3 regions of the Agarivorans litoreus genome follow, and region 1 is predicted to be linked to each of the others. Evidence: predicted binding sites of a transcription regulator. Region 1 holds the regulator's gene; each other region holds the start of a gene.
The links. The regulator ArgR, encoded in region 1, controls arginine synthesis, uptake and breakdown. The targets are predictions, from matches to a motif close to ANTGAATANNTATTCANT.

Region 1 (10,920 bases):
TTGAGTTTAGTGCTATATCCCTATGTGTATTTGTTAGCTCGTGCTGCTTTTGTGGAGCAAGCTGCACAGCTTTTTGAAATGAGCCGCTGCCTAGGCAAAAGTCAAACTCAGAGCTTTTTTAAGGTAGCATTGCCACTAGCGCGACCTGCCATTGTGGTTGGGGTTACATTAGCGCTTATGGAAACCATTAACGAATATGGCACGGTAGAGTTTTTTGCAGTGCCTACGTTAACTGCGGGAATATTTGATGTATGGCTAAATATGAGCAGTTTGTCGGCCGCTGCTCAAATAGCCTTACTGCTGGTGAGTTTTTCTATATTGCTGCTGGGTTTGGAGCGCTATAGCCGCAACGCTGGTAAGTTTTATAAGCTAACCGGTCAATCTCCCGCTATGTTTGCCGAACCGCTTTCGGGCTTCAAGGCGTGGCTCGCGACCGCTTTATGTTTATTGCCGATTAGCCTTGGTTTTATTTTGCCAATCACGGTGTTAACTAATTATGCATTGCGCAATTTAGACCAAGGCTTAGAGCTATATTTAAGCAGCGCTTGGAACAGCTTTTCTCTGGCGATTATGGCTGCGTTGCTAACGACGATTTTAGGTTTGTTGTTAGCCTATGGAGTTCGTTTATCTAAAAGTAATAAAATACGGAGTATCGCAGAGGCCGCTACCTTAGGTTACGCCATCCCCGGTGCGGTGCTAGCGGTAGGGATTTTATACCCGCTTGGTGTGTTTGATAATGCTGTTGATAGCTTGATGAAAGCTTGGTTTGATTATCCCACCGGGTTACTGCTCACGGGCACCGGTGGCGCCTTGGTACTAGCCTATTCGCTGCGTTTTATCGCTTTAAGTTACCGTACTCTCGACGCAAGCCTTACCAAAATTACTCCTGAGATGGATGATGCTTCACGTATTCTTGGCAGTCGCTCAGGCAAAACCCTTTGGCGTATTCATCTGCCATTAATTCGGCCAAGCGTACTTACCGCCATGTTACTGGTATTTGTAGATACCATGAAAGAGTTACCTATCACCTTGATTCTAAGGCCGTTTAATTTTGATACTTTATCAACCCAAGTATGGGATTTAGCCTCTTTAGAACAGCTTGAGCAAAGCGCTTTGGCTGCATTAACTATATTACTGGCGGGCATTATCCCGGTTATTATTATGAGTCGAAATATCGGTTCTTCTGAACGTCGCCCACAAGGACAATAAACCCGCAATGAGTATTGTTTTACGCAAAGTTAATCATTTTTATGGTGAGCAACAGGCATTAAAAGATGTCAGCATTGAAGTGAGCGAAAATCAAATTGTTGCCTTACTTGGGCCTTCTGGCTGCGGTAAAACCACACTATTACGTCTTATTGCCGGTTTAGAGCGACTGCAAAGCGGCGAGCTTTACTTGCAAGACAAGCTAGTGGCTGCGCCCCAGCAAGCGATTCATTTAGCGCCAGAGCAACGTGCCATTGGCATGATGTTCCAAGACTATGCCTTATTCCCTCACATGAGTGTGCGTAAAAATATCGAGTACGGTTTACGCAAGCAACAAGATCTTGCTAAACGGACTCGTTGGATTAAAGAAAGCTTAGACAATATGGGTATGCAGGGCTTATTAGAACGCTTTCCGCATACCCTATCGGGTGGCCAACAGCAACGGGTTGCCTTACTGCGCGCATTAGCGCCAGAGCCAAGTACGTTGTTGTTAGATGAGCCATTTTCAGCACTTGATGAACACCTTCGTCAACAAGTGCGAGAAGAAACCCTTGATGTACTGAAGAAGACCAATACCCCTGCAGTAATGGTGACTCACGACCCATTAGAGGCAATGTTTATTGCTGACAAAATTGTGGTAATGGAGAAGGGGGAAATTGTGCAAAATGCTAGTCCTCAGGAGATTTACAATCACCCTAAAAATGCTTTTGTTGCAGCCTTGTTTGGCCCTAGCAATCGCTTTGAAGTAACAGTGGAGGAAAACAAAGTTAACACGCCACTTGGAGTGTTTTCTGCAACTGAGATAGAAAATCAGCAAACAGCCGAGATTATAGTGCGTGCAAAAGACATTGTTGTGCATCAGCTAGAAAACAAAGATCAGATAGAAGCTACAGTGATATCAGTGCATGCAATGGGTAACGAAACTCACTTTAGATTGCAACTAAGCAATATGCCTGAGCGGGTGATTCACGCGCGAATGCGCGATCATTGGCAAGCGAGTGCTGGCACAAAAGTATGGTTATCGGTAGATAGGGATGCGGCATTTGTCTTCCCTAAAGCATCGCTTTAGGGAAGCTAATTAGGCGTAGTTAGCCAACCTCGAAGAGTTCTTTCACAGACTGGAAGACATCGGCAATATCTACTTGGCGAGTAGGAGTGATAAAAATGGTGTCATCACCAGCAATGGTGCCAAGAATACCCTCAGCTTTGCCTAATGAGTCTAGCAAACGGGCGATTAGTTGAGCTGCGCCGGGGCTGGTGTGGATAACGATGAGTGCGTCATTGAAATCCATTTCTAATACTAAGATTTTAAGTTGGCTAGAAACGGTTGGAACTCCTAATTCTGCCGGTAAGCAGTAAACCATTTCCATTTTTGCGTTACGCGTACGCACCGCGCCAAATTTACTTAGCATGCGTGACACTTTCGATTGATTAATGTTTTCGAAACCTTGCTCTTGCAGGGCGGTCACTATTTCGGCTTGCGAGCCAAATCGTTCCTCTTTTAACAGTGATTTAAAGGCTTTTATTAACTGTTCTTGTTTATCGCTATATTTCATCGGTGATCCGAGCTTATAAATCCGTTGTCATTGTCGCCAACTTTTTACTCTAATTCAACTTTATTCTAGTTTTATGCATATAAATGCATACTCCGGCACAGAATTATTATTGCATTTAATAACAATTAGTTGTGAGCCTTTGCTAAGCTGAATTATGATAGCCCCATCCGGCTCGATGAGTAGTTGATTATGTGGATTAAACTTTTCATTCTTCTTCCTGTTTTGATCTTTGGTTCAGCCTTTGCTGAAGATAAACCCCTGCGAATTGTTACCGAAGCCTCTTACCCGCCTTTTGAAGCCTTTGACGAGCAAAAGCAACTGGTAGGTTTTGACATTGAGCTAGCCAAAGCGATATGCCTACAAATAAATAGAGAGTGCGAGTTTTATCACCAGCCCTTTGATAGCCTGCTCACCAGTGTGGCGGCGGGGCATTACAACATAGCTATTTCTGCCCTCGATATCACCGAGCAGCGCAAACAGTTAGTTAACTTTAGTGATGCCTATTTTGACAACATGGCGGTGTATATTACTGGTTCGAAGCAAAAGATCGCTGATAGCGCTGTGGTGGCGGTACAAAGTGGATCTAGCTTTATGCGTTTTTTACGTGAGCAACGGCCAGATATTTTGTCGATTGCTTATCCCAGTTACCAATTGGCACTTAATGATTTAGAACAAACGAAAATAGATGCGGTGTTTTTGGATGCCGCTGCCGCGCACTACTGGTTAGCGAGTCATCCAAATTTTGTTACTCAAGTAGACGAAAGCTATCCTGCCAGTGGTTTAGGAATGGCTATTTCCAAGCAAGACGAAGACCTGCTGAATCAAATCAACCATGCGCTTAAAGTGTTAAAAAATAATGGTACTTACCAAACAATATATCAGTCCTTTTTTAACTAACAAATACTGTTAGACCAAGGTCTTAAGCCATATTGTTAAAGTGTGATTAAGGCAGCCTTTTCCTGTTTTAAACTTGCTTTAAAAATGTTGCTAAATTGTATTTTGAGGCGGATTCCGTTATCTTGTCAGCTGTCTCTATAGACATCCCCTCTACAACTACAAAAAGCATGGAGAAGTTTGATGAAAGTTGCCGTATTAGGTGCTGCAGGCGGAATTGGCCAAGCCCTTTCATTACTATTAAAAACTCAGTTACCCGCTGGTTCTGAACTTTCGCTTTACGACATCGCCCCAGTAACACCAGGTGTTGCTGTAGATTTGAGCCACATCCCTACACAAGTGGCCATTAAAGGATTTGCGGGCGAAGACCCAAGCCCGGCCCTAGAAGGTGCCGATATCGTTCTTATTTCAGCTGGTGTGGCGCGTAAGCCAGGTATGGATCGCTCAGATCTATTCAACATCAATGCTGGGATTGTTAAAAACCTTATCGAGAAAGTCGCTGTTACTTGCCCTAAAGCGTGTATCGGTATTATCACTAACCCTGTTAATACTACTGTGCCAATTGCTGCAGAAGTATTGAAAAAAGCCGGTGTATACGACCCTGCTAAATTGTTTGGTGTGACTACACTTGACGTAATCCGCTCTGAAACATTTATTGCTGAAGCAAAAGGCTTAAACCCTGCCAACATTAACTTAAACGTTATTGGTGGCCACAGTGGTGTAACTATCTTGCCATTGTTATCTCAGCTAGATGGTATTTCATTCACCGATGAAGAGATTGCTGCGATGACCACGCGCATTCAAAACGCCGGTACTGAAGTAGTTGAAGCTAAAGCGGGTGGCGGCAGCGCTACGCTTTCTATGGGCCAAGCAGCTGCACGTTTCTGTTTGTCTCTAGTTAAAGCCGCTCAAGGCGAAGACGTAATTGAGTGTGCCTACGTTGATGGTGGCAGTGAACATGCTAAGTTCTTTGCTCAACCAGTACGTTTGGGCCCTCAGGGTGTTGCTGAAATCTTACCTTACGGTGAGACTAGTGCATTTGAGAAAGCTGCAATTGACGGCATGTTAGATACCTTACATGGTGACATCGATAAAGGCGTAGAATTTGTTTAATTGCAAATCTTAGTTCCAAATAAGGAGTGCATCGCACTCCTTTTTTGTGCCTATTTTTAGTGTAAATGGTTGACTATAAAGCTTTTGTTTCTTGATTTTTTGCGCCGTAGCGCTTGAGCTAAACTAATCTTAACGAGGCATTAAACTAGCTTTAGCTTTGAAAAAGCCATTTAGAATAGCAAGGATAAAAGTGGCTTTAGTTTTTTGGCATGATGCCGATAGCTTAAGTGTTAAGACGATAGGAACGGCTATGAATAAGCAGATCATTTCACTACTTCTTGCTGCGGGAATAAGTTCAGCGGCCTTTGCAGAATCTATTGATGCCTTGTCAGTGGATGATGAATTAGATACGCCAGCACAGCAAGCTGAGCCGGTCACTATCGATCCTACCGAATACACCAGTCCATCAGATATTGAAGCGGTTCAGCTTTATAAGCAAGACGAGTTAATTACTTGGATTAACAACAATCAGCACCTTGCTCGGGTGAAAGCAGACGATTGCCAGTTAGTTGAAGATATTGAGGCACGGGCCGAAAAAGTCGCTATTCCAGCTTACCAGTTTTTGTGGGGTGATATGCTGGCATGGGGAGTCTGTGTTGATTCAAATCCTGAGCTTGGCGTTATGTACATGTGGCGAGCGGCTAATCAAGGTTTAGCTGCGGCCATGGAGCAACTAGGCCGCTATTACGCAACCGGTACCTTAGTTCAGCAAGATTACGCCAAAGCTATTCCATTATTACGTGAAGCAGCCGGACAAGGTTTTCTACCCGCTCAGTTGCGCTTAGTATCTCTCTATGTAGAAGGCAAAGGCAGCCCTTACGATTACGAAGATGCTTATCGCTGGTTACATCATTCAATCATTGCCGACAAACAAACTCACCGAGAAGCCAGCCAATTATTGGCCGCGCTTGCCAGCAAAATGCCTGAATATGTAGTGGTTAAAGCTAAAGCAAGCAACCAACCCTACTAAAGCCACGCGCAAAGCATTAACATAGAGCTATTCTTGAAGAGTAATACTTTTTATTGCTCAACTTAGTAGGTTAGTTAATGCAAAATCAGGCTGTGTCGGCCACACTAAAATCGACCTTACTCGCTGCCTTAACAGAAGAAATGGCCCCCGTTTCTAAAGATTGGCTCAAAGCCTTGTGCAGTGAAGAACAACGAAGCCAATTCTCGGCAAGCCTTGCTGAGTTGCTTGATGAAGGTGCCTTAGTGACTACCCGGATTGGTGCTTATACCTTACCTGAGCGTTTAGGCTTAGTGACCGGAACCGTTATTGGTCATCGTGATGGTTTTGGTTTCTTAAAAACCACCCAAGAAGGCACCGATTTATTCTTACCCGCAAAAGAAATGCGCAAGGTCTTCCATAACGATTTTGTGTTGGCAGCGCCATCTAGCATGGATAAGCGTGGTCGCCGTGAAGGTCAAGTCATTCGTGTATTAAAACCAGGTAAATTAGAGTTAGTGGGGCGCTTTTTTGTTGAGGGTAATCACCGCTATGTAGTGCCGGACGATTCTCGAATTAACCAAGATATTCTCATTGGCAAAAATGACACAGCAGGTGCTCGCCAAGGCCAAGTGGTCGTGATTGAAGTGCTTAGTCGCCCTTCGGCTCCCAAACTGGCTGTAGGTAAAGTGATTGATATTCTCGGTGAAAAAATGGCACCGGGTATGGAAGTGCAAGTTGCTTTGCGTAATCACGATATTCCCCATGAGTGGCCAAAAGCGGTCACTAAAGCCGTTAGTAAGCTTGAAGAAGAAGTGGATGATGCGGCTAAACAAAACCGCGTTGATTTGCGTGAACTACCATTGGTTACCATTGATGGTGAAGATGCTCGCGATTTTGATGATGCAGTATATTGCGAAGCGAAAAAGTCTGGCGGCTGGCGTTTGTGGGTAGCCATCGCAGATGTGTCTTATTACGTGCGTCCCGATGCCGCACTCGATAAAGAAGCACTAAATCGTGGTAACTCGGTGTATTTCCCAGACCAAGTTATCCCTATGTTACCAGAGCAACTCTCCAATGGATTGTGTTCACTTAACCCAAAAGTAGACCGCTTATGTATGGTGGCAGAGATGACCATTTCTGCTGCTGGCCGTTTATCGGGTTATAAATTTTATGAAGCGGTAATGCACTCGCATGCGCGATTTACCTATAACAAAGTGGCAGCGATTCTGGATGGTGATGAAGCTTTAGCCCAACGCTACGCCGAGCAAGTTCCGCACTTGCAAGAGCTGCATCGCTTATACAGCGCTTTAAAAGTAAGCCGTGCCCAGCGCGGTGGTATTGAGCTAGAAACGCAAGAAACCCGTTTTATTTTTAATGCCCAACGCAAAATTGAGCAAATTGTTCCGCTAACCCGTAATGATGCACACAAAATGATTGAAGAGTGTATGATTCAGGCAAACGTGGCAGCGGCTAAGTTTGTAGAAAAGCATCAGCAAGCCATTTTATATCGGGTGCACGATCGCCCCGGTAAAGAGCGGTTGACTAATTTTAGAGGTTTCTTGAATGAGTTAGGCCTGCCATTAGGTGGAGGTGAAGAACCACAGCCGAGTGACTACTTTAAACTAGTTGAAGCCATTCAAGAGCGACCTGATCTTGAGCTGATTCAAACCATGTTATTACGCTCAATGATGCAGGCAGTTTATCAACCTGACAACATTGGCCACTTTGGTTTAGCGCTTAAATCTTATGCCCACTTTACTTCACCTATTCGTCGTTACCCAGACTTGTTATTGCACCGAGTGATTAAGTTTCTAGTTAATAAGTTAGAAGCTGAGGCCGCCGGCAAAACCGTTAAAAACAAATGGACGGTTACCGGTGGTTACTCTTATCAAGATGATGAAATGGATAAGTTTGGCGAAGTGTGTTCAATGACCGAACGTCGCGCCGATGATGCCACCCGAGAAGTGTCCGACAGTCTTAAATGTGAATACATGCAAGATCACGTGGGCACCGTGTTACCCGCAACCATTGCGGCAGTCACCGGTTTTGGCTTTTTTGCCCGCTTGGATGAGTTTCATATTGATGGCTTAGTACATATCAACTCTTTACGTGGCGACTATTATCATTATGATGCCGCTCGCCAGATCTTGGTGGGAGAGAAAACCGGCAAGCGCTTTAGAATTGGTGATGCGGTTACAGTAAAAGTAGCCTCGGTAAACATGGCCGATCGTAAAATGGAATTTGTCATCGTTAATAAAGATGGTCAGGACGACGAATTTGACCGCCCAGAGCGAACTGGCAAAGATGGCGGTCGTGGCAAACGCTTTGCTAAATCAACCGGCGATTCCGAACGCTCTAGGGATGGTAAAAAGAAACAACGCCATCGTGACAGTAAAAATAAAGGCAAACGCCGTGGTACTGCTAAATCGAAGAGCAATGAGAGTAGCAGCGAGAACAAAGGTGGCTTTAGCCCTTGGCAGCAACGTGATCCTGCGGCCAAAAAGGCAAAATCAAATAATGAGGCTAATGCCAAAACGCGCAAAAAGCCTAAAAAGAAACGTAAGCAGCGCCCTGGTAAACAAGAGCGTAACGCTGTTAAACAACAGAAGAATTAAACATGAGCCAACAAGTTATTTATGGTTTGCACGCAGTGCAAGCTTTGCTAGAGCGCAGCCCAGAGCGAATTATCGAAGTATATGCCTTAAAAGGGCGTCAAGATGAGCGTTTATTACCCTTGCTGAATGAGCTGCGTCGATTGGGCGCCTCGGTTCAGTTTATGCCACGTAAAGCCTTAGACGACAAAGCCGAAAGTTCGCAACACCAAGGCATTGTGGCGCGAGTAAAAGCGGGTCGTGGTTACAACGAAAATGATTTAAAGCAGCTGGTGGAATCAAGCTCGGCTCCACTGTTTTTGGTATTAGATGGAGTAACCGACCCACATAACCTGGGGGCATGTTTACGTAATGCTGACGCTGCCGGTGTGGCGGGGGTAATTGTGCCAAAAGACAAATCGGTTCAATTAAATGCCACTGTGCGCAAAGTAGCCTGCGGCGCAGCCGAGACCGTACCGCTAGTGGTGGTAACAAACCTTGCGAGAACTCTGCGCGAATTGCAGCAGCTAGGTGTTTGGGTAGTTGGCACGGCGGGTGAGGCTGAACAGTTTATTTATGACACTAAGTTACAAGGCCCAATGGCGATAGTAATGGGTGCAGAAGGCCGTGGGATGCGCCGTTTAACGCGCGAAACCTGCGATGAATTAGTGAAGTTGCCAATGCTAGGTGCAGTATCAAGTTTAAACGTATCGGTTGCAGCAGGAATTTGCCTGTTTGAAGCGGTACGCCAGCGCCGTTAATACACAATTTACCCTGCCAAAAATACTGAGTTACTAGCCTCTGAGTGGAATCTCATTCAGAGGCTTTAATTTAGCTTGATTAAATTCTCGCCTTCACATAAAATCAGCGCCCCTAAAACAGCCATTTTACTTTTAGTTCCTTGCCTCTTCGGTTCGGCTGTACCATGAACGAGGCTATAACCCGTAGGGAGCAATCATGCGTCATTACGAAATCGTATTCATGGTCCACCCAGACCAGAGCGAACAAGTTCCAGGTATGATCGAGCGTTACTCAGCAGTTATCACAGATAACGGCGGTAGCATCCATCGCTTGGAAGATTGGGGCCGCCGTCAATTGGCTTACCCAATCGAAAAATTGCACAAAGCCCACTATGTTCTTTTGAACATCGAAGCTAGCGCAGAAGTTGTTGATGAATTGGAAACTGCTTTCCGTTTCAACGATGCTGTTATCCGTAACATGATCATGCGCACTAAGTCTGCTGTTACAGAGATCTCTCCAATTGCTAAAGCTAAAGATGAGCGTCCAGCTCGTCGTGACGAAGAGCGTCCAGCTCGTCGTGAAGAAGCAGCACCAGCAGCTGAAGAAGCTCCAGCAGTAGAAGCTAAAGAAGAGTCAGCTAGCGAAGAATAAGACCTTATGTCTGAAAATAGGTTGGTTTTGCAGGGGCGAGTATTACGCGCACCAAAACGCTCTACCAGTCCGGCCGGTGTTGCACATTGCCAATTTTGGCTAGAGCATCGTTCGCAGCAACAAGAAGCTGGATTTTCTCGCCAAGCCTATTGCCAAATAGCAGTAGTTGCCAGTGGCGATATTTTGAAGCAAGATTCATCGCATATAAGTATGGGGTGTGAAGTAAGAGTAAGTGGTTTTATAAATAGCCACAAAGCGGCCAACGGTTCATATCGATTGGTACTTCATGCTTCTGAAATTGATTTGTTATCACGAGGATAATGTTATGGCACGTTTTTTCCGTCGTCGTAAATTCTGCCGCTTTTCAGCGGAAGGTGTTGTTGAGATCGATTATAAAGATACAGCAACATTAAAAAACTACATCACTGAAAGTGGTAAAATTGTACCTAGTCGTATTACTGGTACAAGCGCTAAATACCAACGTCAACTTGCACGCGCTATTAAACGTGCTCGTTACCTGGCTCTATTGCCATACACTGATTTACATAAGTAAATCGGCGTTTGCAACTAGCCTAACTCAATCGAATTAATCGAGGAAAGGTAATGGAAATTATTCTATTAGACAAAATCGCTAACTTAGGCGGTTTGGGTGATCAAGTTAATGTTAAAGCAGGTTACGCACGTAACTTCTTGATCCCACAAGGTAAAGCTGTTCCTGCAACTAAAGCTAACGTAGAAGTTTTTGAAGCTCGTCGTTCAGAATTAGAAGCTAAACTAGCTGAAACTTTGAAAGCATCTGAAGCTCGCGCTGAGAAACTAAATGCTCTAGAAGCAATTGTTATCGAAGCTAAAGCTGGTGAAGAAGGTAAACTATTCGGTTCTATCGGTACTCGTGACATCGCTGATGTTATTACTGCTGCTGGTGTTGAAGTAGTGAAATCTGAAGTTCGCCTACCAAACGGTGTACTACGTAACACTGGTGAAGTTGAAGTTGTTATTCAAGTTCACACTGACGTAAGTGCTACTGTTACTCTACAAGTTGTTGCTGCTGAATAATTTCAGCTATATAGCTTGAAAAAACCGCGCCTAGGCGCGGTTTTTTTGTATATTGGCTATGATTTTAAAGGATTTTGAAAGATAGTTGATATAAATCCGGTTTTCACTATAAGTATTTCGTTGTCGCAAATTGGTTACTTGAACAAGGAGAGTTAGAGTGCGT
Region 2 (10,920 bases), 460 kb from region 1:
AGACCCAAATTATTACTTCAATGTTAGATGCTACCAAAAAGAATACCGCTGTAGGCGAGCAAGTATTTGGTGTTCCTCATGTGTGGGGAACCAGCGGTTTGGTGGTAAATGGTGAAATGGCAAAAGATGTGGCCGATTACACCGACCTATGTCAGCAGCAGTACCAAGGTAAAATTTCTTATCGCTTAAAGCGCCCAACCTTAATCGGTTTTGCTTTTGCATTGGGTGAAGATCCGTTTGCTGCTTACGCTGATCCGGTTAAGTACCAAGAAATATTGAACAAAGTTGAAAAGGCTCTGGTGGAATGTAAGCCCTTGGTTAAGACCTACTGGTCTGGCGGCGACGAGTTAATGAACTTGATGCGTTCTAATGAAGTAGTTGCCGCTATGGCTTGGGATGCTGGCGGTTGGAAGCTAAATCGTGATCAACAGAATATCCAGTTTGTAGCGCCTAAATCTGGAGCTTTGGGTTGGATTGATACTTTTGCCATTCCTAAAAAGTCTAAAGCAGTAGATGCTGCGTACAAGTGGATTAACTTTGTTATGCGCCCTGAAGTAGCAGCTAAAATTACCGAAGCTGCAGGTAACTTCACCGCTTCTAAAGGTTCAGACGCTTACGTAAACGAATTGGCGAAGTCGCAGTTTAACGCCAGCTTTAGTAGCGACGACATCGACAACATTAAGTGGTACCCCGCTGTTCCTGCTGGTTTAGAAGCTATGGAAGGCAAAGTACTGGATCGCGTACAAGCGGCCAACTAGTTTTATTGGGGCGCTCGCGCCCCTCTGCTTTATTTGGAAGTACTATGGCGGCAAACGCTAAATATGATCTTGAATGTAAACACCTCTCGAAGCATTTCTCAGAATTTACAGCAGTAGATAAGCTTAATTTCTCAGTTGAGGCTGGCTCGTTTTTCTCTATTTTAGGCCCTTCTGGCTGCGGTAAAACCACCTTATTAAGAATGTTGGCTGGCTTTGAATCACCCAGTGAAGGAGAGATTCAGATCCATCAAAAGCGGGTTAACGAACTAGCGCCAAATAAGCGCCCAGTGAATATGGTGTTTCAGCACCTGGCTCTTTTTCCGAACATGAATGTGTCGGAGAACATTGCTTACGGATTAAAGCGCCGTGGTATTAAAGCCAACGAGCGACGGCATAAGATTAAAGATGTGTTAGAGCGAGTGGGCTTAGATGGCAGTCAAAACAAGCAAATTACTCAGTTATCGGGCGGGCAAAAACAACGCATTGCGATTGCCCGCAGCTTAGTACTGGAGCCTCGTTTACTGTTGCTTGATGAGCCCTTAGGCGCACTAGATTTAAAACTGCGTGAAAAAATGAAAGTTGAGCTAAAGCACTTGCAGCGCGAATTTGGCACAACCTTTATCTACATTACTCACGATCAATCTGAAGCCTTGGTGATGTCAGATAAGGTGGCGGTAATGAACAATGGCCGCTTTGAACAGGTAGCCAGTCCGCAGCAGCTGTATTATCAACCGAATACGGCGTTTGTGGCCAAATTCGTTGGCCAAACCAATGCGCATTCAGCAGTGGTGTGTGAACAACGACAAGGTGTTGCTTTACTTAAAACCGCTCGAGGTCGCCACCTGATCGTAGCGACTACTATTGATCAAGCAGAAAAGTCGCTGGTGGATGTATTTGTGCGGCCAGAAGCCATTGGAATTTGTGAAGCGGGAAGGGAAGTTCAAGCCGATAACCAGTTTGATGTAGAAGTTGAAGAATGCTTGTTTGATGGCGCAAGTTCCACCTTAGTGGTTAAAGATACTCACCATCAAGACAGTTACCGAGTGGCTCCAGGTGCCAGTTTTTCTTTGCAGCACATAGTTCCGGGCAGTAAGTTACGAATATTTTGGGATGCTAAACAAGCAATTTGTATTAGCCAAGAGGTGAAGGGTGAAAGCTAAAGGGCTTGGGTTTTACTTATTACTGCTTCCTTTTGTACTGTGGTTTGTTCTGCTTATTGTATTGCCACATTTGCAGATGCTAGAGCTGTCTTTCATCAAACGGGATTATGTGGCTGGGGACAGCGTAGGTTGGTACCAATACCAACAGTTTTTGGGCGAGCCGCTCTATTGGCGAACTTTGTTGCGCACTGTGTGGATGTCGTTGTTAGCCACTTTCATCACCTTGCTGGTAAGTTTTCCGGTGGCCTTTTTCATTGCTAAGGTAGCGCAAGGTAAAGTTAAACGTTTGCTGTTGTTAAGTTGCTTGCTGCCTTTCTGGGTCAGTGAGTTAGTGCGCACTTACGGTTGGATGATATTGCTACGTGAATCTGGTGTGATTAGCCAAGGTTTAATGGCTCTGGGGTTGACCGAGCAACCGATTGAATTTTTGTACAACGATGTGAGCATGTTGGTAGGGTTGGTGTATACCTCAATGTTGTTCATGGTGGTGCCATTGGTAAGCACTTTGGAGGGCTTGGATCAAAGCTTAATAGAAGCCGGTTACGATTTGGGCGGCAATGGTTGGAACGTTACTACCTCAATAATTGTCCCTTATGCTATGCCCGGTATTGTATCGGGTTGCATCATGGTGTTTATGCTTTGCCTAGGAAATTATTTAACACCGCGTTTATTGGGCGGAAAAGATAGCCTATGGTTTACCGAACAGATTTTCACTCAGTTTATTACGCGTTTTAATTGGGAGTTGGGCGCTGCCTTTGGGGTGATTTTATTGCTGGTTTCGTCCTTAGTCGTGGCGCTGGGTTTAAAGCTAAGTGGCCAATCATTTAGTCGTACTTTGGGACGTTAGGAGTGCCTTATGCTGCATCAATTACGTGGCCCTGCTAAATCCTTTTATCAGTTCTATATGGTGGGGTTTTTAGTCTTTTTGGCACTGCCATTAAGCATTGTGGCGGTGTTTGCATTTAATGATAGTTTGTTTGCGGCACTACCTTGGCAAGGCTTCACCTTGGATTGGTTTATTGGTCAAACTGAGCCTAAGCTGGGCATTCTTTATGATGATGGTTTGTTATCTAGCATTGCGGTGAGTGCTTCGATAGCGTGTTTTGTTACCTTGTTTTCCTTACTGCTTGCCACGGCTAATGCTTGGCTGTTCATTCGTTTTGATTTCCCAGGGAAGAACTGGTTATACATTGGTTTATTGTTGCCTTTAGTGATACCTGGAGTGATTTTAGGGGTGGCGATTTTAGTCGCCAGTAGCAGCTTGGCGAACAGCATTGAGAACAGCTTTGCTTGGGAGTTAGAGTGGTTGAGGCCAGGTTTTGTGTTGGTGGTGATTGGCCAAGTAGCATTTATTACCACTATTGCCACCTTGGTGGTGTTAGCTCGCTTACGTAAGTTTGATTTTAGCTTGGAAGAGGCGGCGCTAAACCTAGGGGCTAACTCTTGGGTAGCTTTTGTTACAGTGGTATTGCCGTTTCTTAGCCCCGCTTTAATCGGAGCTGCTGTGGTTAGCTTTTTAATGTCTTTCGAAAACTTTAATACTACCTTAATGCTGGTGGGGTCCGACGCGCCGCTGACTATTGCTATGTATGACCGTTTACGCGAAGGGTCAACACCAGTGCTCAATGCTGTGTCATTATTATTGATGCTTGGCTCTGCTTTTATTGCTTTGGTATCGATGTTATTTGATGGCAAAAGTAAACAGGATTAAGTTCTTAGTGTTTAAAAGATAACAACGTTTTGTTGTGGCTTATGCACTTAAATTGACGATAAAAGTTAAAAATTAGCTGCGCTGTTATTGTTTATCGCTATTGCGATTTGAGCGTGATATAACCAACAGCTCACTGTTGTACTAGGGAGTAGTTGGTGAAACACAGCAGTACCCACTCTAAAGCCTTTATTATCTTACTTGCGGGCATGATGTCGTTGGTGGCCTTGTCGGTTGATGCGATGCTACCGGCGCTGTTAGCTATTGCCGAAGATTTCGAACTGGCTAATCCCGCGCATGCCCAATGGACCATCACATCACTGTTTATAGGCCTTTCGATTGGCCAACTTGTTTATGGGCCATGGTCAGATGCAGTTGGCCGAAAACCTCCTATCTATGTTGGTTACCTACTATTTATTGTAGGTAGCATTATCTGTGTATTGTCTAGCTCGTTTGCTTGGCTTATCGCCGGGCGAGTACTGCAAGGTATGGGCGCAGCAGCGCCAAGAATTATTACTATGGCCTTAGTGCGCGACAAGTTAAAAGGCGCTGAAATGGCGCGCATTATGTCTGTGGTGTTTTCGGTATTTATTGTCGTGCCGATTTTGGCCCCCGCGGTGGGCCAAGTTATTTTAGGTTTGGCCCACTGGCGTTGGATCTTCGGCATGTTATTGCTTATGGCTATTGCTACTGGTCTTGGCTTTTGGCGGGGACAAGAAGAAACCTTAACCTTGGATAAACGTCGCCCTCTAACATTACAAAGCTTTGTAGAAGGGCTTAAGCATTTACTGCAAAAGCGCAGTGCGCTGGTTTACACCATTGTATCTGGTTTTATTTTTGGCGCTTTTATGGGTTACTTAAATAGCGCGCCATTATTGTTTATTCAACTCTACAATCAAGCCGACAACTTTGCGCTGCTGTTTGCTTTAGCGGCGATTGCCGTAGGTGTTGCATCCTTAGTGAATGGTCGTTTTGTACTTAAGTTAGGCATGCGCTTAATGATTAAGGCTGCGTTGTGGGGCTTACTTGCCCTTACGAGCGTATTTTGTTTATTACTAATAGCTAGCAGCGGAGTGCCTCCTCTTTGGTGGTTAATGGCTTATTTGATCCCAGCATTTTTCTGCATTGGTATTTTGTTTGGTAATTTAAACTCTTTAGCCATGGAGCCTTTAGGAGCAATTGCAGGAATGGGCTCGGCGTTTGTGGCGAGTATTTCTACGCTGGTGGCTATTCCCATTGGTAGCCTTATCGGCCTTAGCTTCAACCAAACTTGTTATCCAGTGGTGATCGGCTTTTGGTTAGTGGCAGCGAGTAGCTTGTTGCTAATCAAGGGCTTCGACAATCCAGATCTTAAAGGCAAGCAATCATTGGCTTCTTAAAGCATAAAATATCGTTTTTAATCTACATTAAATCAGTGGCTTAAGGAAAAACTGGAGAGTTTTTCTTTAAGCCACTGATTAGTTGTTACGGTTTGGTGTTTTAACTAATCCTGGAAATATCATTTGGTTTTAAATGTTGAATTTATAGTAATTTGTGATTCTTAATGCTGTTTGGTGTGGCGCTGGCAGCTGTTTATTATTAGTCTTAATGTTATCACTTTGTTAACCAGAGATTGAACCATGAACACTCACGCAGACTGTTTACTACAGCTAAACCATTTAAGCGGTGCCGCAGTGCACGATTTATCGTCTTCATTTGATAATCTTCCTCATACTAAGCATGCCGATGGGCAATACCGTTTACGTCGCTATTCTGTTGTTCGTATTAATGATGGAAAGGTGCAAGCTCTGCCAGGTCGGAGCTTTGTGCAAAGTGAACAGGTGAATCACTTTCAAGGCGATGTTATTCGTCAGTTTGAGGATATTGAGCAGAGCATTACTGCTTCTAAAGGCATGTATGAAATGTGTGCCCTTTTCTTGGAAGCAAATAGCTTAAGTGAACAGCAAGAGATTGAAATTCATCAAATTAGAATTGCCGCGCAGGCTTCCGATACACCAGTTGCTCCTGAAGGAGTGCATCAAGATGGATTTAGCCATATCGCCGTAGTGGGCATTCGTCGTCATAATATTGATGGTGGAGACTTCATGGTGTTTAAAGATAAACATCAAGCACCGATTATGACCTTAGCACTAGACAGTGGTGAAGTCGCGCTACTTGATGACAGTAAACTTTGGCACTATGCAAGGCCAATTCGTGCTCATCGCCCCAGTGAACCGGGCTTTATGGATGTATTTGTATTAACAGCAAAGGATGAAGCATGAGTTTTTCTGTAGAGGCTGCACGCAAGCTGTTTCCTGCCTTAAATGCTAGGGGGGATGAAGAGCCCTTAATCTATCTAGACGGGCCAGGGGGCGCGCAACTGCCCGCTTCAGTGCTGCAAGCCATGAACGATTACTTTATAAAAGGTAATTCTAATTTAGGCGGCGCTTTTGCTAGTAGCAAGCATACTGAACAGGTTGTAGAAAAAGGGAGGCAGCAGACTAAAACCTTATTGAATGCTGCTAGCGCTAATAACATTGTGTTTGATGCCAATATGACATCCTTAACCTTTAAGTTAAGTAGAGCAATAAGCCGAGACTGGCAAGCTAATGATGAAATACTGGTGACCGCACTTGATCATTATTCCAATGTGTCGAGCTGGCAACAGGCAGCTGCCGACAAAGGGGCTAAGGTGCATCAAGTGAGAATTAACCCGGCTAACTGTAATTTGGATTATGCGCACCTAGAGTCATTGATAAATTCTAATACCCGCCTTATTGCGCTTACTTATGCCTCTAATACCAGCGGTAGCATTGTTGATTTACAAAGAGTTATCCATAAAGCGAAAAGCGTAGGCGCAATGGTTTATGTGGATGCGGTGCATTATGTGCCACATCGTTTAGTGGATGTGCAACAACTGGGCTGCGACTTCTTGCTCTGTTCGGCTTACAAGTTTTTTGGGCCTCACCTTGGTATTGCTTATGTAGCCGATCCTTGGCTGGAGCTGCTCAAACCTTATAAAGTTGAGCCCGCGACTAATCTTGGTCCTGGTCGTTTTGAAACCGGCACCCAAAGCTTTGCGGCTATTGCAGGCATGAGTGCAGCAGTTGACTACTTGGCTGATTGGAACCCACAGCAAAATAAGCGAGCAGCATTAACCGCCAGTTTTGAGCAGTTTGCCGCGCATGAACAAGCTTTAAGCGAGCATTTTTTGAAGCGCTTGGCTGCCCATCCGCAAGCCACGCTTTACGGTGAGAGTAGCTTGCAGCGTGCACACATGCGCACTGCAACGTTCTCGTTGTGCTGGCCAAATACTCAGCCGCAGCAAATTGCCGCTATGTTGGGCGAGCATAATATTGCCACGTGGCATGGGCATTTTTATGCGCAAGGCATGATGGAGCAATTGGGGGTGATGGATAAAGGTGGGGTGTTACGTGTAGGTTGTATGCATTATAACACTCATCAAGAAGTGGACCGTTTGTGGGACCTTTTAGATCGTTACTGTGCCTAGTAACCTTTTTATACGTCTAAGGCTAGGTGAGCAAATAGTTCATTTAGGTCGGTATCACCTTGAAACTTAATACCCACAGCAATATGGTTATGACCATCTCGGCTTTGGCTTTTTATATTGCCTTCGATTACTGTGTCATTCTCTGGTTTGCCGGGAATTCGAATGTACACAAACACGCTATCAAGCAACAGTTTGCCATTGCTTTCTGGCCACGCCATTTTGAAGCGGCAACCACCGGCGGATAAATCGAGAATAATGCCGTCAAAGCTTAAATCGTTTTCAATTTGCTGGTCGCTCACTGAAGAACGGTGAGTGACTGTTGCAGGAATACGCGTACTTGCGCGCTGCTGTTTGCGTAGGCTAAAACGTTCTACTTCAGATGGATATTTAACAAACAATAAGTGCTTAGGGGATTTGATGATGTCGGTAATGATGCTGCGAAATGCAATACACTGACCAGCTTCTCCCTCAATGATTGAACGGATCACGCAAGCCATGCCTTCCACCAATACGTCGCCATGGCCTTGTTGGGCATATTTAGGCACAGCAAAGATAAGAAAGTTAGCGTCATCTAAGCCAATAAGCTTACATTTAATCCGTACATTACCTACTTTTACAAACTGCACATCTAAAACGTCGCCAAAACGCAATTGTCGCATTATTTCTACAACTTCTTGGCGTTGGTTAACGCGAGGGCTTGGTGTAGCTGGCAAAATAAAACTTCCTTATTACATGTTTGCTTAGAACAGGCGGCTTCCCCAGCCGAGCTTAGTTCTTAAGATCTTAAAGTAATCATAGCTTTTAGGATGAACTAGGCGCAACGGATGATTTTGTTTGCGAATAATCACTTCATCACCCGGCATTACCGGCAGTGATACATGGCTATCGCAGCTAATATGCATGTGCTCACTATTGTCATGTGACAACTTAAGTTTAATTTCGCTATCGCTGTCTACCACAATGGGGCGCGAACTTAAGGTATGAGGAAACATTGGCACCAAAGCTATTGCATCTAAATTTGGCGTGAGGATCGGTCCTCCAGCCGATAGCGAGTAGGCGGTAGACCCAGTGGGGGTGGTCACAATCAGTCCATCGGCGCGTTGGCTAAGCATGAAGTGGTCATTTATATACACCTCAAATTCTAACATGGTGGCCACTTTATCAAGGTGCAGTACCACCTCGTTTACTGCGCTATTATGGCTTTTAACTTCGTTATGGCGCAGCACTTTGGCTTCTAATAAGCAGCGTTTCTCGGTTATGAATTTGCCTTGCAATACTTCTTTTAAAGGATGCTCAAAGTTAAAGGGATCTAAATCGGTTAAAAAACCAAGGTTGCCGCGGTTAACCCCTAGCACGGCAACGTCGTAGCGCGATAATACTCGCGCTGCTCCCAACATATTGCCATCGCCTCCAACCACAATGGCTAAATCAGCTTGTTCGCCTACTTGGTTAATGCTAACCAGATTAAGCCCATCAATGCTGAGTTGTTGGCCGGTCTGCTCTTCTACCAATACGCAATATGATTGTTCAAGCAACCAATGGTAGAGCGCTGTTAAGGTATTATTGGCGCCCTCGTGGTGGGGTTTGCCAATTAAACCAATAGTGTTGAAGGTTTGAGTCATAACTTGTTGATTTAACATTGTGTTGCTAGTGATTATAACGTGTGGTTTTGCTCCTCAGCCAGTTTTATCGTGACTATCACTTGAAAGCGGCGGTTTGATCCCCATAATATGCAACAGATTTAAGTTATTTGTGAAGAATTACGGAGACCCTGCATGAGCAGTGAGCAAAACAAACCACAAGCTGAAGAAGTGGTAGCGGAAAACGAAGTAGAGCAACCAGTTGAATCGGTAGAAGCAGAGCTAGAAACTGAAGTGGAAGAACAAGCTGCAGAGTCTGCTGGTGAAGAAATTAGCGTAGCTGAGTTACTTGAGCGTTTAGCAACAGCGGAACAAACTGTGGCTGACCAAAAAGACGGTGTTATTCGCGCCAAAGCAGAAGTAGAAAACATTCGCCGCCGCTCTGCTCAAGAAGTAGAAAAAGCGCGCAAGTTTGCTTTAGAAAAGTTTGCTAATGAATTGCTGCCAGTTATTGACAACATGGAAATGGCTTTGCAACACGCTAATCGTGAAGATGAAGCGTTAACTTCGATGGTTGAAGGCGTTGAACTAACCCTTAAAACCTTAATTGATGCGGTGAAAAAATTTGGTATAGAAGTGGTTTCACCACAGGATGAAGCGTTTGATCCTGAGAAGCATCAAGCGATGGGTATGCAAGAAGTTGAAGGTGTAGCGCCAAACACTGTAGTAGCGGTTTTGCAAAAAGGTTACGAGTTAAATGGTCGTTTATTGCGTCCAGCAATGGTGATGATTTCTAAAGCAGCTTCGGTAGACACTAGCGCATAGTGTACTTTGTCGCTACATAGAAAAAGGGCTTTCGAGCCCTTTTTTTATGTCTGAATATTAGATTGATTTAAGCTCTCGATTTGGCGAATTTTTTGACCTAAGTTGCTTGGCTATGCCATTGTAGAGCTATGAATAAAAATTAATCGTATTGCTCAAAAGGTAAGCATTGCTGCAAATGGAACAGTTAGAGATTTTCGACATCCCCAATCCTTGTCGTGGTATTTGTCAAACAAATAGCCGCGGTTTGTGTATGGGCTGTTTCCGAAATCGAGAAGAACGTTTTGCATGGCAAACCTTAGCGCCTGCTCAGCAGCAGAACATATTACGGCTAACCAAGCAGCGTAGAATGCGTTTTATTCGTATGCAGCGTAAGAAGTTAGCTGAGCAACAGCAGCAAAACTCGGTGCAAAATGAGCTGCCATTTGATGAGTAAATACTGCGGTAAGTAGTAGCGGTTATCTATCACATCGGGCAATATATACCTCGCGTTATAGGGATGTGTTGTCAACTAGAGGTCGTATGAGTGATTTAAATCAGCTAATAGAGAATAACCGTAGCTGGGCTAAAAATATAAAAGAACAGAATCCAACCTTTTTCTGTGATTTGTCTGAACAGCAAAACCCTGAATTTTTGTGGATTGGTTGTAGTGATAGTAGAGTTCCAGCAAATCAGATTGCGGGGCTACCTCCGGGTGAAGTATTTGTCCATCGCAATATTGCTAATGTTGTTGTGCATACTGATTTAAATTGTTTGTCGGTTATTCAATATGCAGTAGATGTATTAAAAGTTAAGCACATTATCGTTACTGGGCATTATGGTTGCGGCGGGGTGTTAGCGTCGATGGAAAACGAACAGTTTGGTTTGATTGATAACTGGCTTCGCCATCTTAAAGATGTTTACCGTTACCATCAAGCGGAGCTGGATGCTATTGAAGACAAGAAACAGCGTGCTGACCGCTTGTGTGAGCTAAATGTTGTGGAGCAAGTTAAAAACGTATCGCAAACATCTATCGTGCAAAATGCTTGGAGTAAAGGCCAACAATTGTCGGTGCATGGCTGCATTTACTCTATACAAAACGGTATTTTAAACAATCTAGATATCTCGATATCTGGCAATAGTTAGACTGCATTATTAACGATAAAAAAACGCGGCCATGGCCGCGTTTTTGTTGGTGTTTATATAAGCCTAGGCTTTTTCGGCCGAGGCCAAGCTGGTATCTGATTCACCGTGAGGAAGATGTACCTCTTCTTCAGATAAGCCTGCTTGAGGGTTGTTGTAGGTCTCTATGTTTAAATCACCTTCCGATTTAGCTACGGCAACCGTCACCATGCTATCACCAGTAATGTTTACTGCGGTGCGCACCATATCTAATAAGCGGTCTACACCTATAATTAGCGCA
Region 3 (10,920 bases), 150 kb from region 1:
ACCATAATGATACCCACTAGAATGAACTTCCACGCTTTGCCTTGGCTAAAGTCATGTTGCCGTTGTTTATCCGATTGAACACCAAACAACGCACCGAGAACACTTTTCAACACAGACATGATATTTCTGCCATTTGTTGCCCTTTTTGCTGAATAACTTCAGCATGACATAAAAACAATCTTTGTACAGAGATTGGATCACAACACAAGCTGCGCTAAAATTGCGCACTTTCAAATCCAATGGTTAACCCAATGAGCAAACCTTTTTTAATTGCCCCTTCAATTTTAGCCGCAGATTTTGCCCGTTTGGGTGAAGAAGTGGATAACGTACTGGCTGCTGGTGCAGATGTGGTCCACTTTGATGTGATGGACAATCACTACGTGCCTAATCTAACCGTTGGTCCAATGGTGTGTAAGGCACTGCGAGATTACGGCATTACTGCACCCATTGATGTGCATTTAATGGTTAAGCCGGTAGATGCCATTATTCCTGAGTTTGCTAAAGCTGGGGCGAGCATGATTACCTTCCATGCTGAAGCCTCAGAGCACATCGACCGCAGTTTGCAGCTAATTAAAGAACAAGGCTGTAAAGCCGGTTTAGTATTAAACCCTGCTACACCTCTACACTGTCTTGATTACGTAATGGATAAGCTAGACATGATATTGTTAATGTCGGTAAACCCTGGTTTTGGCGGTCAAAAGTTCATTCCAAATACCCTAGATAAACTACGTGCAGTGCGTAAAAAGATTGACGAGAGTGGCTACGATATTCGTTTAGAAATTGATGGCGGTGTAACGCCAGACAATATTGCTGAAGTAGCACAAGCGGGTGCCGATATGTTTGTGGCGGGTTCTGCCATCTTCAATCAACCTGATTACAAAGCGGTAATCGATAAAATGCGTGCCGAACTGGCTAAAGTTGCTAATTAAGGTAAACAAATGAGCCAATTACAAGCGGTAAAGTTAATTGCTTTTGATTTAGACGGTACCTTAGTAGACAGCGCGCCTGATTTAGCCTTGGCTATTAATGCCATGCTGCTGGACTTGGGACGGGAGCAATTTCCAGAACAAACCGTTCGCCACTGGGTAGGCAATGGCGCTGAAGTGTTAATTAAACGCGCCTTGTCTGGTTCGGATACTATCGCCAGCGATATTGAAGAGAGCCTGTACTTACAAGCAAAAGATTTGTTTGTTCAGCATTATTCAGAAAAACTGTGTGTCGCCAGCAAGCTGTATGATGGCGTAGCTGAGAGTTTAGAACAGCTTTCTAGGCTAAATGTGCCAATGGCTATTGTCACCAATAAACCTAGCGTATTCACTCAGCCGCTATTAGAAGCTTTAAATTTGGCACAATACTTTGACGTAGTTTTATCAGGTGATTCTCTGCCACGTAAAAAGCCCGATCCACTGCCGCTGCAGCACTTAGTTGAGCGCTGCCAGGTTGAGATGGCAGATTTATTGATGGTGGGTGACTCAAAAAATGATATTCAAGCTGCAAAAGCCGCGGGTTGTCGCTCGCTAGGCTTGACCTATGGTTATAACTACGGTGAAGATATCGCACTTAGTGGCCCCGATTTGGTGGCAGACAGCCTTGTAACATTGCTTGAGTTAATTAAAGACTCGGTTACAGCTTAAGCCCATAGTAATAGTTTTTATAGGAACAACATGAGTAAACCGATTGTATTAAGTGGCATTCAGCCTTCTGGTTCATTAACCATTGGTAACTATATTGGGGCAATAAATCAGTGGATTGATATGCAAAATGACTACGATTGTCATTTCATGTTAGCCGACTTACATGCCATTACTGTTCGCCAAGAACCTAAGCAGTTTACTAATCAAGTGTTAGATGGCTTAGCGATGTATATCGCTTGTGGTTTAGACCCAGACAAAAGCACCATATTTGTTCAGTCGCAAGTACCTGAGCATGCTCAACTTGCATGGGCGTTAAACTGTTACACGCAAATGGGTGAGCTGAATCGTATGACTCAGTTTAAAGACAAGTCGACCAAGTATGCGAGCAATACTAATGCGGGCTTATATACTTATCCTGCGTTAATGGCCGCCGATATTTTATTGTATCAAGCCAATGCTGTGCCAGTGGGAGACGATCAAAAACAACACCTTGAGCTAACTCGTGATATCGCCCATCGCTTTAATAATCTTTATGGCGAGATCTTTACAGTTCCTGAACCATTTATTCCAAAATTTGGTGCGCGGGTTATGTCTTTGCAAGAGCCCAGCAAGAAAATGTCTAAGTCTGATGACAACCCTAAGGCTTTCATCTTATTGAGTGACACGCCTAAACAGATCGCCAAAAAGATTAAAGCTTCGGTGACTGATTCTGATGAGCAGGCACGTATCTACTTTGATCGTAATGAAAAGCCTGGTGTATCTAACCTACTCACTTTGCAGTCGGTAGCAACTGGTAAGTCAATTGATGACTTAGTGGCAAGCTACGAAGGCAAAATGTACGGACACCTAAAAGTAGACACCGCTGACGCTGTAGTAGCGATGATGGAGCCTATTCAAGCTCGTTATCAAGCGCTACGAGAAGATGAGGCAGCTTTGCAGGCTATTATGGCTAAAGGTGCAGAACGTGCCAGTGAGCAAGCCAGTAAAACCCTACGTGCAGTTTATGACGTACTAGGTTTTATTAGTTTGAAGTAGCAGCGACTTAATTAACGACAAGCCCAGCTAATAGCTGGGTTTTTTTATGTCTAGTTAATAGTAGTGGCATAGCTAAGTGCTTGCTAGTATCTATTGGTATATCAATGTGTTGATAACTGGCTCTGTGAGGAATAGATGGATCTTGAACGTAAAACCTTAGTTGTGTCGGCAATAATTGCTTTGCTGCTCGCTACGTGGGGCATAGCTATGGGAGTCTACACTGAATCTGGCGCCATTATGCTAGATGGCGTATTTAATCTACTATCCTCAATTATGGCATTCATAGGTATCCGTATCGCCTACCTAACCAGCCAAAACTACAATGAACGTTTTCCCATGGGCTATTTTGCCTTCGAGCCCTTAATGGTAATGGTGAAAGGTATCTCGATTTTAGTTTTGGTAGCATTTGCCTTATCAGCCAACTTGCAAACCATGCTTGCTGGTGGGCGAGAACCACAAATTGGCATGATGTTAGTGTATGTGGCGCCGGCTGTAGCGGGGTGTTTACTTGCGTGGTATGTATGTTTGCGTAGCAATCAAAAACAAGCATCTAATTTGCTTCTAGCGGAGCAGCAGGGTTGGTTAATCAACTCTGTGATCTCTGGTGCTATTGGCGTCGCGCTTATCATTGTATTGTTGATCCAAGATAGCAGCATCGGCTGGATAGCCCGCTACGTAGACCAAATATTGGTAATTGTGTTCTCCTTGGTGTTTCTAAAAGATCCGTACTTATTGGTTAAAAACGGTTTTAAAGAGTTACTGCTTAGCGCGCCTGATGATGCCCACACTAAGCCATTTTTAGCGGCACTTAATGAGCAATCTCTAATAGATGGTTTTAGTGTTGCTGATGCCATGGTAATGAAAACCGGCCGCAGATTTTGGGTAACTCTAGAGTTAGAATGCCAACAATCTCAACTTGCCCTTAGCGACATGGTGCAGCAGCGTAAACAGCTGAGAGCTTTAGCCAATCAATTTTATGAAAACAACTACACTGAGATAGTATTTGTAGAGCCTAAAGCTTCGAGCGAAGATGCTGCAAGTTGAATTAAACTAAACTGCACTGAATAGTCGCTGTGTCGCTGTTTAAAATCGGCTACTATAGCGACTTTCTTGGTTTTGACTTATACACGGTTTGCTCAAGCTACATGTTACTTATCATCGACAATTACGACTCATTTACCTACAACCTATATCAATACTTTTCGCAGTTAGGTATTAAGGTTGAAGTGCGTCGTAACGATCAAATTACTCTAGAGCAAATTGAACAATTAGCCCCCAGCCATTTGGTAATATCGCCAGGGCCCTGCTCGCCTAATGAGGCTGGCATATCTCTAGATGTGATTGCCAGGTTTGCTCAGCGCTTGCCTATTTTGGGGGTGTGTTTGGGGCATCAATGTATTGCGCAACATTTTGGCGCTCAGGTGGTGCGTGCAGCACAAGCTATGCACGGCAAAGTGCGGCCAATTTATCATCAGCAGCAATCAGTGTTTAAGGGCTTGGCTAATCCACAAATGGTAACGCGTTACCATTCTTTAGTGGTGGCGAAAGATAGCTTGCCAGAGTGCTTAGAAGTAACTGCATGGAGCCAAGATGATGAGGGCGAAGCGCATGAAATTATGGGCCTAAAACACCGGAGCTTACCGATCCATGCAGTGCAGTTTCATCCAGAAAGTATACTTACACAACAAGGTTTACAGTTATTAGCTAACTTTGTTGATTCTACAAAGTAGAACGTTTTAGATTCTATAAATGCTTATCTAGTGATTTTATAGAATGAATAGATTGTGCATATTTATGCTGTAGTGGCTAAGTCTTTGGCTGTTTTCTGTCAGCTTAGCAATAATTGATTTAGAACTATGCACTGAATATGCGTAAAAATGGCCATATTTTGTATGGCTCAAAGGCATTATGCTCAGACAAGGCTCTTGAGATTTGCCATAATCGCCAAACTGTTTACAAACTATTAACCTTTCTGGCCCTGTATAACGGAATAGCCAGAAAGCTAAAGGAGAACACTACATGTCACACGCTGTTACTCGCGCGCTATTCGATGAAGTTATGGTTCCAAACTATGCACCAGCGGCCATTATTCCGGTGAAGGGTGAAGGTTCGCGCTTATGGGATCAAGACGGTCGTGAGTATATCGACTTTGCTGGTGGTATCGCCGTTAACTGCTTAGGCCATTGTCATCCCGCGTTGGTGAAGAGCTTAACCGAACAAGGCAACTCACTGTGGCACCTAAGTAATGTACTCACTAATGAGCCAGCATTGCGTTTAGCCAAAAAATTGGTAGACAGTACCTTTTCTGAGAAAGTGTTCTTTTGTAATTCTGGCGCAGAAGCCAACGAAGCCGCACTAAAACTAGCGCGTCGTTACGCCATTGAGCATGGCTCTGCCGATAAAACCAAAATCATCGCTTTTGAACAAGGCTTCCATGGTCGTACTTTCTTTACCGTAACCGTGGGTGGTCAAGCGGCTTATTCAGACGGTTTTGGGCCAAAACCCGGCGATGTAGAGCACATTCCTTACAATGACCTTGCTGCCTTAGAAGCCATTATTGATGATCAAACCTGCGCAGTGATGATGGAACCCTTGCAAGGTGAGGGCGGCATTATTAGCCCTGACTTAGAGTTTGCACAAAAAGTGCGTGAGCTTTGTGATAAACACCAAGCTTTGCTTATTTTTGATGAAGTACAAACCGGTGTTGGCCGTACTGGCGAACTATACGCATACATGGGCTTAGGTGTAACGCCAGATATTTTAACTTCGGCTAAAGCCTTAGGCGGCGGTTTCCCAATTGGCGCGATGTTAACCACTACTGCTATTGCAGCTTCAATGAAAGTCGGCACGCATGGGAGCACCTATGGTGGTAACCCATTGGCTTGTGCTGTCGCTGAAACGGCTTTTGATATTGTTAACTCAGAAGAAGTACTAAGTGGCGTTAAGCAACGTGAACAATGGTTTAGAGAAGCACTTAATCGCATCAACGAGAAGTATCAGGTATTTGCAGAAGTGCGTGGCAAAGGTTTGCTGTTAGGTGCGGTATTAAATGAGCAATATCAGGGCCGAGCCAGAGACTTTCTATTGGCCGCAGCGGCTGAAGGGCTGATGGTTCTGGTAGCTGGTGCTAATGTTGTGCGTTTCACTCCATCTCTTATTGTTCCTCAAGCTGACGTTGAGTTAGGCATGCAGCGTTTTGAGCAAGCTGTTGCCAACGTGGTAAACGCTTAAACCCATTGGGCTGATGCCGTTAAAGCTTTCAGCCCAAGCAATACTTTTAATAAACACAAATAGTGGCTAATACTTAGCTACGGCTTCATGCTATTTAACAAAGGGAGAAATAGCCATGTTAGTTATCCGTCCTATTAAGGAAACGGATTACCCTGCCTTGTTACAAATGGCAGTGGGTTCGGGGATAGGCTTTACTTCTTTACCAGTAGACGAACCTTTATTGCGTGAAAAGCTCGCGCATTCTATTCGTTCGTTTGCCAGTGATATCGACCACCCTGGCGACCTGCATTATTTAATGGTGGCCGAGGATACCGAAACTGGTGAAGTAGTGGGTACCAGCGCCATAGATGCCGCAGTAGGCATGGCCAGCCCATTTTATACTTATCATCTCGGCAAAGTTGTACATGCTTCACGTAGCCTAAATGTATACAACGTGGTGGAAACCCTCACCTTAACCAATGATTACACCGGTGTGACCGAGCTATGCACCTTGTTTTTGCAAGAGTCTCACCGACAAGGCCAAAATGGTCGCTTATTGTCGAAGTGTCGCTTTTTGTTAATGGCCGAGCACCCGCAACGTTTTAACGACTCAGTTATTGCCGAAATGCGCGGCGTATCCGATGAACAAGGCCGTTCACCGTTCTGGCAATGGCTGCAAGATAACTTCTTTAGTGTTGATTTCCCTACCGCCGACTACCTAACAGGTGTAGGTAAGAAAGAGTTTATTGCTGAACTTATGCCCAAGTATCCCATTTACGTCAATTTACTTAGCAAAGAAGCGCAAGCCGTAATTGGTGAAGTACATGAAAAAACTCGACCGGCGCTGCGATTATTAGAGGCCGAGGGTTTCTGCAAACACGGTTATGTAGACATCTTTGATGCTGGCCCTACCGTAGAGTGTCCTCTCAAGCTGATTGAGAGCGTGAAGCATTCCTTCAAAGTAATTGTACATGTTGGGCAACCTAGCGAAGCAGCCGAAGAAATGCTGCTTACCAATGCGCGTTTACAAGAGTTTAGAGCATGTGTTTCTCAGATAGAGTTAGATAGCAAAAAATGCCACGCAGTGATTTCTAAAGAAGCTGCTATGGCCTTAGAAGTGACCGATGGTGAGCAAATTCGCATTGGCGCACTGCGTTTCGAACAATAATTTTGCCCGCGGGCAGCAATAAAGGATTTGAGGTTGTAGATGGAACATTTAAATCAGTTTATTAACGGTCAATGGTTGGCGGGTGAGGGCGAGGCTTTTAACTCGATTGATCCTGCTAAAAATGTGTCGGTGTGGCAGGGCAAGTCAGCAGTTGCGAGCCAAGTAGATAAGGCAGTAACTGCAGCACGAGACAGCCAATTTGCTTGGTACATGAGCGGTGTTGAGGCGCGCCTTGCTATCATCAAAAAATTTGCTGGCTTGCTTGAAGAAAACAAAGAAGCCTTAGCCTTGGTAATCGCTCAAGAAACGGGAAAACCTTTATGGGAAACTCGTACTGAAATTGCAGCAATGATCGGCAAGGCAGGCATTTCAGAGAAAGCCTATTTTGAGCGTACTGGCGAGTCAAGCTCTGAGCTGCCCATTGCAACTGCAGTATTGCGTCATAAGCCTCATGGAGTGGTTGCGGTTTTTGGTCCCTACAACTTTCCGGGGCATTTACCTAATGGTCATATCATCCCAGCGTTGATCGCAGGTAATACAGTGGTGCTTAAACCTTCGGAGCTAACACCTAAGACATCTGAGCAAGTTGTGAAGCTATGGCAACAAGCAGGTTTGCCCGAGGGCGTGCTTAATCTTGTTCAAGGTGAAGTGGAAACTGGCAAAGCCTTAGCCTCACATCCGGGAATTGACGGTTTGTTCTTTACGGGCAGTTCTAATACTGGCCACGTTCTGCATCAACAGTTTGCTAGCCAGCCAGATAAAATCTTGGCTTTAGAGATGGGCGGTAACAATCCCTTAGTTGTGGCTGAGGTTGATGATGTAGATGCGGCGGTTCACGATATTGTGCAATCAGCCTTTATCTCTGCAGGCCAGCGCTGCACCTGTGCACGCCGCTTGTATTTACCAAAAACCGAGCAAGCCGAGCAAATCCTTGAGCGTTTAGTATCTGTGACTAAGGCGATTGAAGTGGGTGACTACGATGCCGAGCAACAGCCCTTCATTGGTGCCATGATCAGTGCAAAAGCCGCTGCGGGTATGGTTGCCGCTCAAGAAAAGTTAACAGCATTGGGTGGTGAGTGTTTAGTTGAACTTGAGCAAGCAAATGCAGATAAAGGCTTTGTTAGCCCAGGTATTATTGAGGTGAGTAAAATAGCCGATTTACCCGATGAAGAATACTTTGGCCCTTTGCTGCAAGTGGTTCGTTATGACGATTGGGACAGTGCAATTGCTCAAGCCAATAACACCCGATACGGTTTATCTGCGGGTTTGTTAAGTAACGATGCAGCTCTGTGGGAAAACTTCCGCCACCGCATTCGAGCAGGTATTGTTAATTGGAATCGCTCAATTACTGGCGCTTCTAGCGCAGCGCCTTTTGGTGGGGTAGGTGCTTCGGGTAATCATCGGGCTAGCGCGAAGTATGCTGCCGATTATTGTGCTTACCCAGTGGCGTCGATGGAAGGTAAAGCCAGTGTCATGCCTGCAACCTTAAGTCCAGGCTTACACTTCTAAGGAGTTAGCGATGACTATCGATTTATTTTTTGAGCGTTTATGGCAACAGTATTTGGCGGTAACACCAAGCGCAGAGTCTATTCATGCCTTACTGGGCGGCGGCGCTCCAATCGTTAACGATCATATTGCGGTGCGCACTTTTAATCTGCCAAATACCGGCGTAGAAGCGTTTGCCAAGCACTTGCTAGCAATGGGTTATATCCAAGGAGGTACTTATCACTTTGCTAACAAGCACCTTGATGCAGCCCACTTTGAACATAGTGACCCAACAGTGCCTAAGGTGTTTATTAGTGAGTTACAAGTGGAAAGCCTTTCTCCTCAAGCGCAAGCTATTGTTCAGCGTTTGGCCTGCCAAGTGAATGACGAGTTATATCAACGCCCAGAAGTATTCTTTTCAGGTCGGCCTTGGCAGTTAAGCTATAGCGATTACCAAGCATTACTCGCTGAAAGCGAATATGCCGCATGGTTAGCAGCCTATGGCTACCGCGCTAATCACTTTACAGTTTCGGTAAACCAGCTGGCGGGCTACCAAAGCCTACAAGCGGTTAATCAAAAACTGTTGGAAGCAGGATTTAACTTAAATACGGTGGGTGGAGAGATTAAAGGTTCACCAGAAGTATTGCTTGAGCAATCCTCAACAATGGCCGATCAAACTGAGGTGGTGTTTAGTGACAGTAAACACAGCATACCCAGTTGTTTTTATGAGTTTGCGCTGCGTTATGCCAAGGCTGATGGTGAGTTGTACTCAGGCTTTGTAGAAGCGTCGGCAGATAAAATATTTAGTAGTACCGACAACCGTTCTTAAAAAATAAAAAAAAGCCGCATTAAGCGGCTTTTTATTTGAGCAAAGGTGGTGTTATTAGCGTGTGCCGTAAACCACTATAGTTTTACCGTGTGCGGTAATTAACTCTTGCTCTTCTAGCATCTTAAGAATACGGCCTACCGTTTCGCGAGAACAACCAACAATTTGGCCGATCTCTTGGCGAGTGATCTTAATCTGCATGCCATCTGGATGCGTCATAGCATCTGGCTGCTTAGCTAGGTTTAATAGCGTTTGAGCGATTCGACCAGTAACGTCTAAGAATGCTAAGTCACCTACTTTTTGGCTGGTGATTTGCAAACGGTTAGCCATTTGGCCCGAAAGGCGCATTAAGATTTCAGGGTTAACTTGAATTAGCTGACGGAATTTCTTGTAAGAAATCTCCGCTACCTCACAAGGACTTTTTGCGCGGATCCAAGCAGTACGAATTGGATTTTCAGTGTCTTCGAAAAGACCCAATTCACCCATGAAATCACCTTGATTCAAGTAAGACAAGATCATTTCCTTGCCTTCTTCATCTTTAATTAATACTGCCACCGAACCTTTTACAATGTAGTAAAGTGTTTCAGCTTTTTCACCAGCATGAATCAAAGTACTTTTTGATGGGTACTTATGAATGTGACAGTGAGAAAGAAACCACTCCATCACCGGATCAGCTTGAGGTTTGCCAATTACCATATTAAAGAAATCCTCTGTCTTTATAATTGTTTGCTAGCTTTATAACATGCAAACTGTATTTATTTTAATAGTCGTCCATTCCGCCTCTAGCATAAAAGGCTTCGGGCTTTGCTGCAAGGCATTTATACGCCTTTAGTATGAGTCAAACGCTGGCCTTGAACCTTGACCTAGATTAAGCTGGTCGACGAAATATCCCCTAGGAGAATCTAACATGAAAGCGACCGTTTCTTGGTCTAAAGAACTGCAATTTATTGGAAAAAGTAGCTCAGGTCACCAAATTGAGATGGATGGTGATGGTGCAAAGGCTGCGGCAAGCCCTATGGAGTACGTACTAATGGCGGCCGGTGGTTGTAGTTCAGTAGATATTATTTCCATTTTGAGCAAAGCTAGACAGCAAGTTACTGATTGTACAGTTAATCTCGATTCTGAGCGGGCAGAAGGTACGCCGCGAGTATTTACTAAAATTCATCTCGAATTTGTAGTTACTGGGGTTGATTTAAGTGAAAAGCATGTGGCACGCGCAGTACAATTAAGCATGGAGAAGTACTGTTCTGTGTCGCTAATGTTGAGTAAAAGCTGTGAAGTAAGCCACAGCTATCGTATTGAATCTGCTTAATTTAGCGAATTTTCCCTGTCTCTAATAGTTGCTGAATCATTGGCGACAGGATTAACTCCATGGCAAAACCCATTTTCCCACCAGGTACCACAATGGTGTTTTGCCGTGACATATAAGCGCCGTCGATCATTTGCAACAAAAATGGAAAATCGACGTTTTTTAGGCCACGAAAACGAATCACCAACATGCTCTCATCTAAGGTTGGAATGCTTTTGGCGCTAAATGGGTTAGAGGTATCTACCGTGGGGAC

Region 2: the regulator ArgR is predicted to act here: its motif matches at 5,141-5,158, upstream of K5L93_RS15565 (2OG-Fe dioxygenase family protein).
Region 3: the regulator ArgR is predicted to act here: its motif matches at 4,453-4,470, upstream of K5L93_RS12825 (aspartate aminotransferase family protein).

The regions. Positions count from the first base shown of each region.
Region 1 covers NZ_BLPI01000001.1:2,914,002-2,924,921, forward strand. Annotated here, with positions in the region: gene K5L93_RS13530 (ABC transporter permease) at 1-1,209, shown strand, start outside; gene K5L93_RS13535 (ABC transporter ATP-binding protein) at 1,217-2,275, shown strand; gene argR (transcriptional regulator ArgR) at 2,295-2,762, opposite strand; gene K5L93_RS13545 (transporter substrate-binding domain-containing protein) at 2,952-3,659, shown strand; gene mdh (malate dehydrogenase) at 3,840-4,769, shown strand; gene K5L93_RS13555 (tetratricopeptide repeat protein) at 5,020-5,739, shown strand; gene rnr (ribonuclease R) at 5,817-8,333, shown strand; gene rlmB (23S rRNA (guanosine(2251)-2'-O)-methyltransferase RlmB) at 8,336-9,070, shown strand; gene rpsF (30S ribosomal protein S6) at 9,267-9,701, shown strand; gene priB (primosomal replication protein N) at 9,708-10,022, shown strand; gene rpsR (30S ribosomal protein S18) at 10,027-10,254, shown strand; gene rplI (50S ribosomal protein L9) at 10,305-10,757, shown strand; gene K5L93_RS13590 (ABC transporter substrate-binding protein) at 10,915-10,920, shown strand, end outside.
Region 2 covers NZ_BLPI01000001.1:3,375,272-3,386,191, forward strand. Annotated here, with positions in the region: gene K5L93_RS15540 (extracellular solute-binding protein) at 1-758, shown strand, start outside; gene K5L93_RS15545 (ABC transporter ATP-binding protein) at 803-1,918, shown strand; gene K5L93_RS15550 (ABC transporter permease) at 1,908-2,765, shown strand; gene K5L93_RS15555 (ABC transporter permease) at 2,775-3,629, shown strand; gene K5L93_RS15560 (multidrug effflux MFS transporter) at 3,785-5,005, shown strand; gene K5L93_RS15565 (2OG-Fe dioxygenase family protein) at 5,246-5,887, shown strand; gene K5L93_RS15570 (cysteine desulfurase-like protein) at 5,884-7,116, shown strand; gene K5L93_RS15575 (flagellar brake domain-containing protein) at 7,125-7,829, opposite strand; gene nadK (NAD(+) kinase) at 7,857-8,738, opposite strand; gene grpE (nucleotide exchange factor GrpE) at 8,892-9,521, shown strand; gene K5L93_RS15590 (DUF1289 domain-containing protein) at 9,697-9,954, shown strand; gene can (carbonate dehydratase) at 10,041-10,643, shown strand; gene K5L93_RS15600 (dicarboxylate/amino acid:cation symporter) at 10,707-10,920, opposite strand, start outside.
Region 3 covers NZ_BLPI01000001.1:2,762,958-2,773,877, forward strand. Annotated here, with positions in the region: gene K5L93_RS12795 (DUF2970 domain-containing protein) at 1-119, opposite strand, end outside; gene rpe (ribulose-phosphate 3-epimerase) at 252-929, shown strand; gene K5L93_RS12805 (phosphoglycolate phosphatase) at 939-1,634, shown strand; gene trpS (tryptophan--tRNA ligase) at 1,665-2,669, shown strand; gene K5L93_RS12815 (cation efflux transmembrane domain-containing protein) at 2,805-3,713, shown strand; gene K5L93_RS12820 (anthranilate synthase component II) at 3,815-4,399, shown strand; gene K5L93_RS12825 (aspartate aminotransferase family protein) at 4,689-5,900, shown strand; gene astA (arginine N-succinyltransferase) at 6,016-7,047, shown strand; gene astD (succinylglutamate-semialdehyde dehydrogenase) at 7,087-8,556, shown strand; gene K5L93_RS12840 (DUF1338 domain-containing protein) at 8,567-9,361, shown strand; gene crp (cAMP-activated global transcriptional regulator CRP) at 9,416-10,054, opposite strand; gene K5L93_RS12850 (OsmC family protein) at 10,266-10,670, shown strand; gene K5L93_RS12855 (phosphoribulokinase) at 10,672-10,920, opposite strand, start outside.